Regions from separate parts of the Aneurinibacillus baijiui genome, predicted to be linked through region 1. Evidence: a T-box and tRNA genes for the amino acid it is inferred to sense, from the RefSeq annotation. Region 1 holds a T-box; the other holds one or more tRNA genes.
What was found. The T-box of region 1 lies ahead of metG (methionine--tRNA ligase). A T-box ahead of a tRNA ligase gene usually reads a tRNA of that ligase, here a tRNA-Met.
Positions count from the first base shown of each region.

Region 2: it encodes a tRNA-Met, which carries the amino acid that the T-box ahead of metG (methionine--tRNA ligase) is inferred to sense. The anticodon was not compared.

Region 1 is NZ_JBFTXJ020000020.1:5,877-13,502, reverse strand. It holds gene AB3351_RS22130 (3D domain-containing protein) at 13-1,101, opposite strand; gene AB3351_RS22125 (TatD family hydrolase) at 1,280-2,053, opposite strand; gene metG (methionine--tRNA ligase) at 2,087-4,060, opposite strand; T-box leader at 4,118-4,354, opposite strand; gene AB3351_RS22115 (AbrB/MazE/SpoVT family DNA-binding domain-containing protein) at 4,802-5,053, shown strand; gene rsmI (16S rRNA (cytidine(1402)-2'-O)-methyltransferase) at 5,100-5,981, opposite strand; gene AB3351_RS22105 (tRNA1(Val) (adenine(37)-N6)-methyltransferase) at 5,984-6,748, opposite strand; gene yabA (DNA replication initiation control protein YabA) at 6,798-7,172, opposite strand; gene AB3351_RS22095 (PSP1 domain-containing protein) at 7,194-7,626, opposite strand, start outside.
Region 2 is NZ_JBFTXJ020000003.1:145,078-152,703, reverse strand. It holds gene AB3351_RS07110 (sensor histidine kinase) at 1-1,316, opposite strand, end outside; gene AB3351_RS07105 (BMP family ABC transporter substrate-binding protein) at 1,330-2,331, opposite strand; gene AB3351_RS07100 (response regulator) at 2,444-2,980, opposite strand; gene AB3351_RS07095 (NAD(P)/FAD-dependent oxidoreductase) at 3,064-4,512, opposite strand; gene AB3351_RS07090 (TetR/AcrR family transcriptional regulator) at 4,632-5,261, opposite strand; tRNA gene AB3351_RS07085 (tRNA-Pro) at 5,462-5,538, opposite strand; tRNA gene AB3351_RS07080 (tRNA-Met) at 5,568-5,644, opposite strand; tRNA gene AB3351_RS07075 (tRNA-Ser) at 5,659-5,750, opposite strand; tRNA gene AB3351_RS07070 (tRNA-Ser) at 5,760-5,853, opposite strand; gene AB3351_RS07065 (BrxA/BrxB family bacilliredoxin) at 5,957-6,391, opposite strand; gene AB3351_RS07060 (polysaccharide deacetylase family protein) at 6,716-7,603, shown strand.

The DNA.
Region 1 (7,626 bases):
TGTATCATACCATTAATTTGGTTTATTGGGGCCGATAACATGCACGGTTTTTTGCTGCACACCAAAGTTTTGTGCTTCCGTCTCTGATTCAAAGAACAGATCCATTTTGTTTCCTTTGATGGCGCCGCCCGTATCTTCGGCCTTACGAAAACCGTACCCTTCAATATAAACCCACCAGCCGAGTGGTACGACACGCGGGTCTACTGCAATGGTTCTTCCTTCTGTCGCAGTTGCTCCTGAAGCTGTGATCGCATATTCCGCATCACCCGGATTTTTGCCGGTAGATGCTACGTGAGGCGAGTACGCAGTCATTTTCACACGGAGCGTTTGGCGCGGCGTGAAGTTTTTACTCGATGACGAGAGCCTAGACGCCCGGTCCGTCATATCTGCGCTTCGCGATACAGCTGTCATTCGCGCCGTTCCCACCGCTACAATCTTATCTGTTTCATTCTGCAGCTTTTTGGTTTCGACGAGCTTCTTTGAGGCAGGCTTGCCATTGATATAGACAACCTCATACCGTTCTAGGACTTTTCCCTGCTGTCCCTGCTGGATCACCTTCTGCTGTCCTTGCAGCATTGTACGGTCTTCCTGCTCTTTTGTATTGAAGGCTACCGTTTTCTCATTTTGCACTACTTTCTTAGCGATTCGTGTGACCGTTACCGTTTGATTTTCCTTTATGGTCTCATTAAGCGCTGGTACAACCTTATCCATCGAGCCAATCCCAATGCTTTGCTCTTTAAGAATGTCTTTTACTTGACGCTTCGCTGTCATAACTTCTTTCTTCTGACCTGCGACATTGATTGTTATTTTTCTCCCCGGCATGTATGTAACTTGCATACCATCTGCCAACGCTGTCTCCACTCCGAAATTCATATCATCGAAGTCCTCTGGCGTGATTCCCTTCTCTGTCAGAAATTCGCCCAGCGTTTCCGCTTTTGTAGTTACGGCCATTGCTCTGCCGTCATTTATGAAAGTGAATTTTTTTGTTTGCAATGAATTAAACAAAAGCGCAAGACTTAGCAGAACAATCATCGCAACAGCGGTCAGAAGAATCCATGTACGATCCTTCAAAAAAACCGACTGAATATGATTTTGTTTCAAAGTCTATCTGCCTCCTTCAACGGTTGAGAGTCATTGTAGACGATTCCTTTCAAACTTGTCAAACCAGTTTTTTACATGACTCTTTACAAAGTTCGCGGTTTTGCAATAGGAATATAGTCTCAATAAAACAACTCAACCGTTGATACATCTGAGGCAAAAAGAGTTTCCAATAATCAATTTATTCCTTTATATGGAATAAATTTTTAGCATTTTTCGTCGTAATTTGGGCTAATTCTTCGAACGAAATATTCTTCAACTCGGCTATTTTTTCCGCCACATAACGAACATATCCACTTTCATTTCGCTTGCCACGGTACGGCTCCGGAGTCAGGTACGGGCAATCCGTTTCGATCAACAAGCGATCAAGAGGTACCATCTCGGCTACTTCTTTTGGCTTTTTGGCATTTTTGAATGTGACCGGGCCGCCAAGCGAAATATAAAAGTTCAAGTCTAAGCATTGCTTCGCCATCTCGGGGCTGCCCGAGAAACAGTGCATAATGCCGCCGATCTCCTCCGCCTTTTCCTCACGCAGAATATCTAGAATGTCCTGATGCGCATCCCGGTCGTGGATTATGATTGGCAGCGAAAGTTTTTTCGCCAGGCGGATTTGCTTGCGGAATACCTCTTGCTGTATATCCTTTGGAGACGTATCCCAGTAATAATCCAGGCCGATCTCTCCGATGGCCACCACTTTTTTCTCTTCCTTCGCCAACTGTTCAATCCAACTCAAATCTTCTTCTGTCAATGTCTTAGCATCTTGCGGATGCCAGCCAATCGCGGTGTAAATAAAATCGTATTGATGAGCAAGCGCAAGAGAAGTCTCAATCGTCTCACGATTATACCCGATGTTGCAGATATAGGAGATGCCGTTCTCTCGTGCACGGGCAATCGTCTCGGCTCGGTCTTCATCAAACTTCTCGTCATTTAAATGTGCATGCGTATCAAACAGCATGGCTTACACTCCTTCCCTTTTCATTTACAGTACTTATTTAACGATAGCACCGTTTGGCATATTGTCGGGGACGGTCGCAAGCGTAAGGGTATCACCTTTAGACGCAGCAAGAATCATTCCATTCGATAGCTCACCGCGCAGCTTAACCGGCTTCAAATTGGTTACACAGATGACCTTCTTGCCTACCAGTTCTTCGGGGCTGTAGTACTTGGCAATACCAGATACAACCTGACGTTTTTCATACCCTAAGTCAAGCTGGATTTTTAGCAGCTTGTCAGCTTTCGGAATTTTTTCCGCTTCGATTACCTGGGCTACACGCAGTTCGACCTTCATAAATTCGTCGATGGCAATCTCAGGTATGTCCTGCTTTTCTTCTTTCAACTCTTTTTTCTTTTTGTTTTCTTCTGCTTGCTTACGGGCAGACGCTGTGGTTTCATCGATCACTGCGATTTCCTTTTCCAACTCAAGACGCGGAAATAACGCCTCGCCGCGATTTGTCTTACTACCGGATGGAAGCTTGCCCCATTCTTTGGCTGTATCCCAGCTTGTGTACGCCTCATTTTCTGTAATACCCAACTGTGTCCAAATCTTGCGCGGTGTATGGGTCATAAATGGCTGGATTCCAATTGAGATAATCCGAATACTTTCAGCCAAATTGTACATTACGGTACCAAGACGTTCCCTATTTGCTTCATCTTTAGCCAATGTCCATGGCGTTGTTTCATCAATGTACTTATTTGTACGGCTGACAAGCTCCCATAGGCTTCCAAGCGCTCCGCCGAACTTCATTTCTTCCATACTTTCTTCCAGCTCAGCCATCGCTTTACGTGCCGTAGCCTGAAGTGTCTCATCTAATGAATCAGGTGCGGTCGGTGCAGGAATGATACCATCAAAATATTTCTCAATCATTGCAACCGTACGGCTAACCAGATTTCCCAGATCATTCGCCAAATCAAAATTCAAACGCTGGATAAATGCTTCTGGCGTAAATACGCCATCTTGTCCAAAAGCAATCTCACGCAGCAGGAAGTAGCGAATGGAGTCAGAGCCGTAACGCTCGATTAAGAACTTCGGATCAATTACGTTTCCTTTTGATTTTGACATTTTTCCATCTGGCATCAACAGCCAGCCATGTCCGAACACTTTTTTCGGCAGCGGAAGATCAAGCGCCATGAGAATGATCGGCCAATAAATCGTATGAAAACGCAGAATGTCTTTACCAATCATATGAACATCTGCCGGCCAATAACGGTTGAATTTAGACTCGTCATCACCCATATAGCCTAGTGCAGTAATGTAATTTGCAAGCGCGTCAATCCAGACATAGATGACGTGTTCCGGATCGTTCGGTAGCTTGATACCCCAATCGAATGAAGTTCTAGAGACACTTAGATCTTCAAGACCAGGCTTTAAGAAGTTGTTTACCATTTCATTGCGTCGTGACGCCGGTTGAATGAAGTCAGGATTCTCCTCAATGTATTTTAGGAGACGATCCTGATATTTCGACATGCGGAAAAAGTAACTCTTCTCTTTTACAAGCGTTACCGGGCGACCGCAATCCGGACAGATATGCTCCCCATCCTTTTTGGATTGATGTTCAGTCCAGAACGCTTCGCAAGGTACACAATAATACCCTTCATATTCACCAAGATAGATGTCGCCTTTGTCGACAAGCTTCTGGAAGATTTTCTGTACTGCATCTTTATGACGCTGCTGGGTCGTACGAATGAAGTCATCGTAAGAAATATCGAGGCGAGCCCACAGGTCCTTGATCCAATCCACGACAGGATCAATAAACTCCAATGGCTGCTTGCCCTCTTCTGCGGCACGCTGTTGCAATTTTTGACCATGCTCATCTGTACCGGTTAAATAATATACGTCATAGCCGCGTAAACGTTTATAGCGGGCCAATGCATCACAAGCAATGGTCGTGTATGCATTGCCAATATGAAGGGTGTTGCTCGGATAATAAATCGGTGTCGTAATGTAATAAGTAGGCTTACTCAATCTCGCTCATCCTTTCACCTAAAAAATGTAAGAAAACTAAAAAAAACCCTCATCCCAAAATGGGACGAGAAGCTCTCGTGGTACCACCCAACTTCCCTGTCAGTGTACAGTAGAAAAAATGCACAGACAGGCTCTATTCCCGTAACGAGGGGAACGCTGCTCTCTTACGCGCAGCTTACGCGTTCGAGGGCAGAACTCAGGGGCCATCTTCATCCCGCTCCTTTTACCGGCTCCCACCAATCCCGGCTCTCTGCAAAAAGTATACGTGAGTACTCTTCCCTTCATCGTCTCTTTACATATTTATCTACATTGATTACCTTTTCTTTTTTAATCTATACATGAAACGGTTGCTTCCGTCAAGTCGACACTGTACGTAAGCGTAAAAGCCTTTATTTTACTTATTTGTCGAATAAACAACATGAAAAAGATAAATTTTGTCGAATTTATATAAAACCAACAAAAATCAGGTTTATTTTTTGGACCTAATCATAAAAAAAGTATAATTTACTAATAGATTAACAACAGAAAGATGTTGTATAATTAGCATATATATTACATTAAGAGCATTTTTTTACCTTTTATAGCATTTTTTTTACATATAATGAGAATTTTTTATGCTATAATCCCAGTAACTGGTTGACCTATAGGTAAAAACCTGTTAGGATAGTGTTTAAGAAAGATTTGTCGAATTTTGACGATAAAATAGATAAATCTAATGATATGAGAGGAGACACAGTACACATGAAATCAACAGGTATTGTAAGAAAAGTAGACGAACTGGGTCGCGTTGTTATCCCAATTGAACTTCGCCGCACGCTAGGTATCGGGGAAAAAGATGCCTTGGAAATTTATGTAGATGGCGAACGTATTATGCTGAAAAAATATGAGCCTGCTTGCGTTTTCTGCGGTAGCACGGATGAGACAATCACTTACAAAGGAAAAATTATCTGCGGTGGTTGCCTATCTGAGATGCCTGCCATGCAAAAAGCGTAAGATATTTATATAATAGAAGAAAAGCTTCTCCGCTTAGCGGAGAAGCTTATTTTTCGTTTTGGTGATACTCATTGTAGATGTCCCGTTTTGGCAAACCGCGTTCCATTGCGACTTGTTTTAATGCGTCCTTTTTAAGCAAACCTTTTTCAATATGAACATTCACATGCGTAACAATATCAAGTCCCTGCCACCACTCTGCTGCCTCACTGTCCTCTTCTCCCGCGTTTCCTTCCACAATTACAGTGAATTCGCCACGAATTTCTTCCTGCTCTTCAAGAAATACAAGCACATCTTCTATACACCCCCGTACGAATTCTTCATAGCGCTTGGTTAACTCTCTTCCTAGCGCTATGGCTCGGTCTCCTAGTATCTCCTGCATCTCACGAAGAGTTTTATCTATACGGTGCGGGGACTCATAGAAGATCAATGTCTCAGGATAAGGCCGCAGACGCTCTAATTCTTCCCGACGTTCCTTTTTATCACGCGGCAGAAATCCGCGAAAAACAAATCCGTCTGTAGATAATCCAGACACGATAAGGGCTGATAAGCCGGCATTAGCACCTGGAATCGGAATCACCGCAATGCCTTCCGCTATCGCATCATGTACAAGTTCTTGACCAGGATCGGAAATAGCCGGCAGACCTGCATCACTGACAAGAGCTATGCTCGCTCCTTCATTAATTAAGCGAATAATTTCAGGACCGCTTGCCGTTTTATTATGCTCATGATAGCTGATGAGCCGGGTCTCAATTTGGAAATGCGTCAGCAGCTTACGTGTCTGTCGAGTATCCTCTGCAGCAATAATATCGACTTCCTGAAGCGTACGAACTGCACGTACGGTCATATCATCAAGATTGCCAATCGGTGTCGCTACAAGATATAGCTTCCCTGTATGCTCTTTGGGTGCAAAGCTTTTCTGAACCAGCATGCTTACTCCTCCTTTCTCTCTCCATAGTAGATTGAATAAATCTCATCACAGTATGTGCCGTCTTCCTTATATACAATCAAAGGCGGCAAAATCTTCACGTCCGGCTTTCCATCGCGAATCCCTTCAATTAGCACCATATTTGCTTCCGCACCAGGCTTTGGATGAACAAGACGGATGCGTTTTGGTTCTATTCTGTACTGCCGCATTAGAGTAATCAAGTCACCTAGCCTTCCTGCACGATGAACGTAGGCTACCTTCCCTCCACTGCGTACCAAACGGCTGCTTGTCCGAATCATTTCTTCTAAATTCAGCAGAATTTCATGACGGGCGATGGCAACATGGCTGCGTTTGTTTTTGTCACCGCCGATAACCGGCATATATGGCGGGTTACATGTCAAGGCATCGTATCCTCTGTTCGGCAAAAAGGTATGGGCCTCTTTTACATCGCCATGATATATCACAATGCGTTCGTCTAGCCCATTCAATGCAACATTGCGCTTCGCCATATCGTACAATCGATCCTGAATTTCTACCGCATCAATCGGACACTCCGTCCGGGCGCTGAGCAATAATGGAATGACCCCGTTGCCGGTACACAAGTCAATGATTCGTCCGCGTTTCATTGGAAGGGAGATGAAGCGGGCAAGCAGCACCGCATCAAGCGAGAAACAGAATACTTCGTTGCTTTGTATGATCTTCATATTCTTTGTCAATAAATCATCCAGCCGCTCATCCGGATTCAGCTTCATATTCTCCATCCCGTACATTCGTTCCTTTCGCAAAAAACGACCCGCATAAAGTACGGGTCGTTTATCGTTATCCCTGTTTATTTAAAAATGCAAGACAAAATAGACAATCTCCGTCCGTTCGCAAGCTTCCGTAATGCACATTACAAATATGGAAGCCTTCTTGGTACAAGCGAGCCAAATTGTCATACCCTTCTCCGACGACCGCCCGTGTTTTCTTGTCTTTTTTCGCTTTAGCCATACTGCTCTGGCGCTTTTCCTTCTTCTCAAGCTCCATCTCACGCTGCTGCAACCGATCTCTAAGGTGTTGATTTTCAATTAAGAGATTTTTGTTTTCTTCCATAAGCTCCAGCATCGCGTTCTTTAGATGACCGATCTCTTCATATAACCCCCCTACCTTCTCTTCAATTAACGCAAGCTGGTGAAACATGCTTTGTTTGTTCACAATCCCCACCTCAGTTATTCTCTACTGCACCTTCTCCACCACGCTAATTTCTTCGAGAGGCAGTTCTAGTACTTGTTCTACCTCATATACATCTACCTGAACTTTGCGTTCTAGAATGTTCAGGCCTACGACCCGACCGTATCCCATCGGCGTCGCTACTTCCTTCCCTATATCCGGTAATTCATCCTTGGCGTTCTCATAATTATCGTTCTCATATTTCAAGCAGCACATCAAACGCCCGCATAAGCCAGATATTTTTGCCGGATTCAGTGAAAGATTCTGGTCTTTAGCCATCTTAATCGATACCGGCTCAAAATCCCCAAGGAATGTAGAACAGCAGAGCATACGGCCGCACGGTCCAATCCCGCCAAGCATCTTCGCCTCATCCCGCACACCAATCTGGCGCAGTTCGATACGTGTGCGGAAGATGGCAGCCAGATCTTTAACCAATTCA
Region 2 (7,626 bases), on a different contig from region 1:
ACTACGACCGTATTCTCGCCCTGTTCTAATGTAATCTGAACCGTGCTATCTGGAGAGCTAAATTTAATGGCATTGTCCGTTAAGTTGAGTAGAATTTGCCGAATCCTTGTCTTGTCTGCAACTACGGGAAAAGCTGGATACGCTGTGGTAAACACAAGTGAAATGCCATGTCCGTCCGCTTTCGCTTCAAGCATGGTCAGCGTATTTCGAATCAATGCCACAAGATCAAATCGAGACATTTCCAATTCATACTTTCCTGCCTCAATCTTACTTAAATCAAGAATATCATTAATCATTGACAGCAGGTGTTCGCCAGCCTTCATAATATTATTTGTAAATTTTCTCTGAGCAGGAGAGAGCTGCTTCTCAGCATCCTCATGCAGAAGTTCCGCAAAACCGATAATGCCTGTAAGCGGCGTACGAAGCTCGTGTGACATATTCGCTAGAAACTCCGATTTCAACCGGGTAGATTCCTGTGCACGGCATGTTTCTTCCTGAAGCCTTACATTCGTCTCCCGTAACTCTTCCACTAGATTGTTTGTATTCATACTCATTTGATTGAATGCCTTGCTTAGCTCGCCCCATTCATCTTGGCTTGTTATGGCTACTCTAGAGCTAAAATCGCCTTTCGCCATGCGGCGAACCGTGGATAGAAGCGATAAAATCGGATTCGTAATACTACGTGCCATATAATAAGAAAACAGAAGCGCAACAAGGAGGGTAACTGCCATAACAATGTAGCCAGCCTTCGCTGAAGCCCATGCATTCTGCAATACCTTAGCATTCTCATGATTGATTTCTTTAATTTTTCGCTGTGAAAGATTCTCTACCTCATTCATTAATTGAATGGCGATCGGTTGTGCTCTTGCATTCAACGTATCCAGCGCATCCTTTCGGTTGTTGCGCTGATATACAGGAATGACTTCATTATATAGAATATCCTCCCAGTCTCGACTGTGGTTAATAAACCGTTCAATGCCTTCTTCTTCATAAGGCAGCGCACTGTGCAACAATTGATCCTCAATACGATGCGCATGGGTACTTGCATCTTCAAACTTAGCTAAGAATTCCTGGCGTCCTGTTGAAACATACAGCATCACATAGTTAATCCGCTCCATGATTGTACTCTTGAGCTGAAGCTGTGTTGTTGAGTTTGGGACAGAACGAGTAATAATCTTATCATTATCCCGAACCACCTGCAGCAGTTGGTTGTTCAACACAAGCATACCGCTTGCCGCAAACAGAACGACCGCTAAAAACACACTAAAAAACTTAAAGCGAATCGACATGTTATTCCATTTTTGAAGTATTTTCATCGCATCCGCTCCATTATTTTCCTCGGCATTTGACAGAATGAATGGGCAGTGGCAAGGAGAATTCTCCCGTTTTGTATTGCTTAATCTTTTGTTCTAATTGCTCTTGAACAAAAGGCGGCACCATCGGTCCAAAACCAGCCAAATCCTGTCCTCCATTGTTGAAGTCATAGTTCACACACCCGCCAGGCAGCGTTCCTTCCTTATGCTGCATGGCTACTTTAACATAGACATCGCTGACATTTTGCACTGTACTGGTAATAACCGTGTCTTTAGAAACGAACGATTGATCGGAAATATATCCAATAGCCCATCGTCCTTTATGATGAGCCTCCATAATTACATCAATATTAAAACCATCTCCCATAGGCACAAGAATATCTGCGCCCTCTTCCATCATCTGTTGGGCAATCTGTACCGCTTTTGCTCCGTCATTCCAGCTATTTACCGACCGAACCATCACTTTAGCTTTTTTATTATAGTCTTGAACTCCCCGTATAAACGGAGCAATCTCATTCATAGAGCTGTAAGCGGGAATTAAACCTACTTTTTTCGACTTGGTCATTGTTGCAGCTACCATACCCGAGAAATATCCGAGCGATTCGGGTGTAAAATTAATGGCTGATACATTATCCACTTCCGATCTCCCGTTAAAAAAAACAAACTGCGTATTTGGATAAACAGGAGCAAGCTGATTAAATACCTTCTCAAAGCTGCGCCCATTACCGAAAATAAGCTCATAACCTTGTTCAGCTAGTCGTTTGGTTTCGGCAATCTGCTTTTGCTCCGTATTTACATGCTGCATATATATTGTTTGCGCATTCATTGTCCGCTTAATTTCCTTTAGACCATCATATGCCTGGTTATCCCAGCCCTGATCGTATTTTTTTCCTTCTAGCAATAGCGCTATCTTCAGCGTTTTATTATGAGGAACATATTTTTCTTCTTTATCTGAAGAAAGCAGTGAGCAACCAGACAACAACAACAGCGCCAAAAGAAAAAATAGTTTTCTTCGCATACGGCACATCCCTTTTTCTATGGCTATATTACTACCATTGTAAACATTATACTCTAGAGGGCTGAAGTGCAAAAATTGCAGAAAAAAATCCAGATTGGTACATTTCTGGATTTTAAGGGGTGGAAATATTATATTGTTTAATTTTGTAATATAACGTTCGCAAGGAAATATCAAGCTTCTCAGCCGCCAGGCGGCGATTACCTTCTACTTCGTTAAGTACCTTCTCAATGTGCTTACGCTCTACTTCTTCAAGGGTCGGCAAATGTTCTGGTACACTCATAATAAACTCAATGGCATTCTGCACCGTATCCCGCAATTGAGGAAGCTTAAACGGCTTGCAAATATAATCAAGCGCCCCTAGCTTCATCGCCTGCACTGCCGTCTCAATGGTCGCATAGGCAGTGACCATAATCACCTGACAATCCTGCTCGATCTCTTTCATCTTGCTCAATACTTCAATGCCGTTCATCTCCGGCAATTGAATATCAAGCAGGACCAGTTCGGGATAATGCTGTTCATACAGTTGCAGCGCCTCTTGTCCCGAATAAGCAGTAAGTACTTCTACCTGATCGGATTGAATAGCGGTAACCATCAAAAAACAAATATCAACATCATCGTCGACAATCAATACGGTTGGCTTTCCTCTCATTCCCTATTCCACCCTCTTTTCTTTTCATTTTATATCATAGAAAACAGAGAAAATACAGAGAATAAGTGGAAAGAAATCTCATGCTATACGGTTTCTGCCGGTGTTTTCACTTTGATTAAGATGTCACGTGCAATATGAACGCCACAAGCTCCAGCCTGGGCAAGTCCACGTGTAATGCCTGCACCGTCTCCTCCAGCATAGAGTCCCTGAATCTCCGTCTCAAAATGCTCATTGAGGTAAGGACGCGCAGAGTAAAATTTAGCTTCCACGCCATAGAACAACGTATGTTCGCTCGCAATTCCAGGTGTTACATGATCCAGTGCTTCCACCATCTCAATTAAACTCTTCATCGTATTATACGGCAATACAAGTCCTAAATCACCCGGCACAGCTTCTTTCAGCGTCGGTTCTAGAAAACCTTCTTTTAAGCGTTTTTCTGTCGTTCTGCGCCCGCGCTTAATATCTCCGTAGCGCTGCACGATGACGGAGCCATTAGATAAATCATTCGCATGGCAGCAGATTTCTTTGGCATACTCGTTCGGTTTATCAAACGGTTCCGTAAACACATGGGAGACAAGCAGAGCAAAGTTCGTATTTGGAGAACCAAGCTTCTCATCTTTGTAAGCATGTCCATTTGCCGCCATGACACCACTATGGTTCTCTACGACTACATGACCGCTTGGATTGGAGCAAAAACTTCGAATTATTTGATCTGTAGTAGATTTATACAGGAATTTCCCTTCATATAGATGCTCATTAATTTCTTCCATAACTACATTGGATGTCTCAACTCGAACACCGATATCTACTTGGTTATTCAGCAGACGAAGTCCTTGACGCTTTAAGATATTGCCGAACCATTCAGAACCGTCACGTCCCGGAACGATTACTACATGGTCAGCTAGATATGTTTCGCCGGATTTGCATTCCACTCCCTGGATACGTAGACCTGTTTCCGTATTTTCAACAAGAATATCAGCGACTTCTGTTTTGAACTTCATCGTGATTCTCTTCTCTAACTCTCGATAGATGCTTTGAAGAATCTCAAGGTTTTGTTCCGTTCCGAGATGGCGAACGTTTGCACGCAGCAATTTCAAACCCACACCTGCAGCTTTTCGCTCAATTTCACGCACTGCTGACGTTGTAGGATCAGTAATACTTAACGTCGCACCATGCTCCAAGTTAATCTCATCAACATAACGAATCAGCTCCAGCACCTCTGAAGGAGCGAGATAATCAGTCATCCAGCCACCAAATTCAGTGGTGATGTTAAACTTACCATCCGAATAAGCACCCGCACCGCCAAAACCATTCGTAATCGAACAAGCCGGCAGACAGCCACTGAATTCCTTACGACCGGCAGGAGGCGGACACTTTTTAATTTTCTTTTCTAAAATGGGACAGCGACGTTTGAAGATATCGTGTCCTTTATCTATTAATAACACATCTAAAGCAGGATTTTTGCGTGTTAATTCATATGCCGTAAAGATACCGGCCGGGCCGGCACCTACAATCACAATATCGTACCTCATCAGTTGAAAGCCCTCCTGGATGTACATCTATTTTTGAGACCTTCCTGATTATATCGTCTACTATGTAAAGAATCAATAAAAAATACGAATGTTTTTATGTCTATTGCTATATTTGTTCGTTATTTGGCATACGAATATTCGGAAATTAGTGTTCCTGAGATAAATAAGTCTGTCCATCCATCCATAACTGCTTCTTCTGGCATAGAAGAAGGCTGTACATCATCTCCGTGAAGGATAAGGGAATAAATACGGGCAAATAATATATTGTAGAGACCGGAAGCAATCGCATAGCTATTGGCACTTGGCCGCACCTGACCCGCAATTTTGTAGTAATCGAAAAACGCAGTAAGCTTCTCAATAATTTTTTCGGAAAACATTGCCACATATTTACGGCACTCTTCCATCTTTTCCGCTTCACTGAGCAAAAGCTTAATCAAAGGCAGCTCTTTTTTGAATGAGGAAACAAACGTGCGAATGATGGAACGCAAATCCCGTTCATAATCATCTGATATACGTTGTACAATATATTCGCTAATTTCTGTTAGCAGCGCATGACGCTGGAACATCTCCGTAAACAGCTTTTCCTTGCTCTCAAAGTGACGATACACTGTCAGATCATTTACACCAGCCAAGCGGGCGATTTCACGTATGGTGGAAGCCTGGAAACCTTTTTGCGAGAAAATCTCTACAGCTGAAAGCAGGATCTTTTCTCTGGTCCTTTTTACTCTCGGGGAATACTTCTTTTCCATGCATATTCTCCTTTTCTCTATCAAGTTCTATTTCTTGCAACTGCCAAAATAATAGGCACAAAAACCTATACTACCAGTATCCACCATTTTCCTTCACGAAACAAGTTACAATTTAAAAAATTAATCGAAAAAAATTAATAAACATTAAAAAAAGCTTCAATTCGCATATCGAATTGAAGCTTTGAGATCTCAATATATAATGGTCGGGAAGACAGGATTTGAACCTGCGACCTCCTCGTCCCGAACGAGGCGCTCTACCAAGCTGAGCCACTTCCCGTCGATGGTACAATATATACAAAAAGTCCATGGTAGCGGCGGAGGGGATCGAACCCCCGACCTTACGGGTATGAACCGTACGCTCTAGCCAGCTGAGCTACACCGCCTTAAAACGTAATGATGGCGGAGAAGGAGGGATTCGAACCCTCGCACGGTTTAACCCGTCTACTCCCTTAGCAGGGGAGCCCCTTACAGCCTCTTGGGTACTTCTCCATATATAAATGGCGGACAGGGTGGGATTCGAACCCACGAGACGAGTTAACCCCGCCTACACGATTTCCAATCGTGCTCCTTCGACCGACTCGGACACCTGTCCGTAACTTTTAACAGTCACAAGATATATCCTATCACGCAGCCAACATAAAGGCAAGCATTTTAAAAAGGCTCCTTCCCCGTATATGGGAAAGGAGCCTCTCTTTTTATTCACAATGCTGTTTGTATGCTTCAAGCAGATCAGAAGCAATGATTTCAAGCGGGCGGTTCTCGATCTGATGGCGCTCCATCATATAGACCAACTTCCCGTCCTTTAGCAACGCGAAAGATGGTGAGGATGGCGGATAGCCTGTAAAATACTCTCTCGCTTTTGCTGTTGCTTCTTTATCTTGACCTGCAAACACCGTATAGAGATGATCCGGCTTCTTCTCGCTATTCTGCACCGAATACGCTACAGCCGGACGAGCAAGTCCTGCTGCACATCCGCATACGGAATTGACAACTACAAGCGCAGTTCCTTTCATGTTCTCAAACTTCGCCTCTACATCCTCGGGCGTCAGCAGCTCTTCAAATCCTACAGATGTAAGTTCTGTACGCATCGGTTGAATAACTGAACGCATATATTCATCATATGACATCATGGTAAAATCCCTCCGTTACTTTTTGTTGGCATTCCATTGCAATCTTTTTTCAAAAAAAACGATTGCCTTCATTATAACGATTTCTTTCTTTGGAGGAAAGTTTTGCAGAACATTTCCTTCGTTTTTACACATTCCATAGCGCTATGGAGTCTTTTTACAAACTTATTAATTTTTATTTTTACTGGAACTTTTTACGCACTGGCCTCGTTTTTATAGTAGAATATGCGATATAGCTTTATACGTAAAAAATTGCCACCCTTATTCAACGCAGACCTCTCAGCCATATTGTCAAGCATGACCTTATAGAGAAAGAAGGGACTTACTTTGGAGAATAACCGGAGGAGAAAAAGAAGAAATCGAATCTGGCTTGCTATCCTATTATTAGGCGCAATTATTCAGATTAACTTGATTTTTAATGAAAGCCCATCCGTTCAATCAGCAAATAAAATACTAAACCAAATTGCTGGTGAAGCGGTTTCCGATAAGAATACGGACGAACATAAAGACCAACCAACTCAACAGCCAAATCCAGCTACAAAACCCGCTTCTGACGCACCAGTTCAAACAACAAAACCACAACCACATTCTTCTGATATGCCAGTCGTCGGCCATATGATTGCAAAAATCCCACGCTCAAAACCGACCGTATACTTAACGTTTGATGACGGACCCGGAAAGCATACGAAAGATATCGTAGCAATTTTGGATCAACAGCAGCTTAAAGGCGGATTCTTTTGGATCGGGCAAAACTTAAAGACTGAGCAGGAAGCTGAATTTGCTAAGCAGATGATCAAAAACGGCCATGTTATTGGGACACACACTATGAATCATGCCAGATTAGCAAAAAAATCAAAAGAAGAACAAATCCAGATGATTCGCGCATCTACCGACTACATCTCGCAAAAAATCGGCGTGCCTATCCATTATTTCCGCCCACCCTATGGGGCCGTGGATCACAATACGATGCTAGCCTCTAAAGAAACCAATCAAATCCTAACGTATTGGAATGTTGATAGTCTGGATTGGAAATATGGAGATAAGCCCAACCTTATTATGGATAATATTGCTCGTGAAGTAAAGCCGGGTTCAATTATACTTATGCATGAGAAAGAACAAACGGTGCATCTGCTTCCAAAAGTCATCGAACTGCTTAAAAACCGCGGATATGATATCGCACCTCTTCCGACAGTAGACGCTGCAAAAAAAGCATAAGCTTTCCCATAAAAAACGGGACA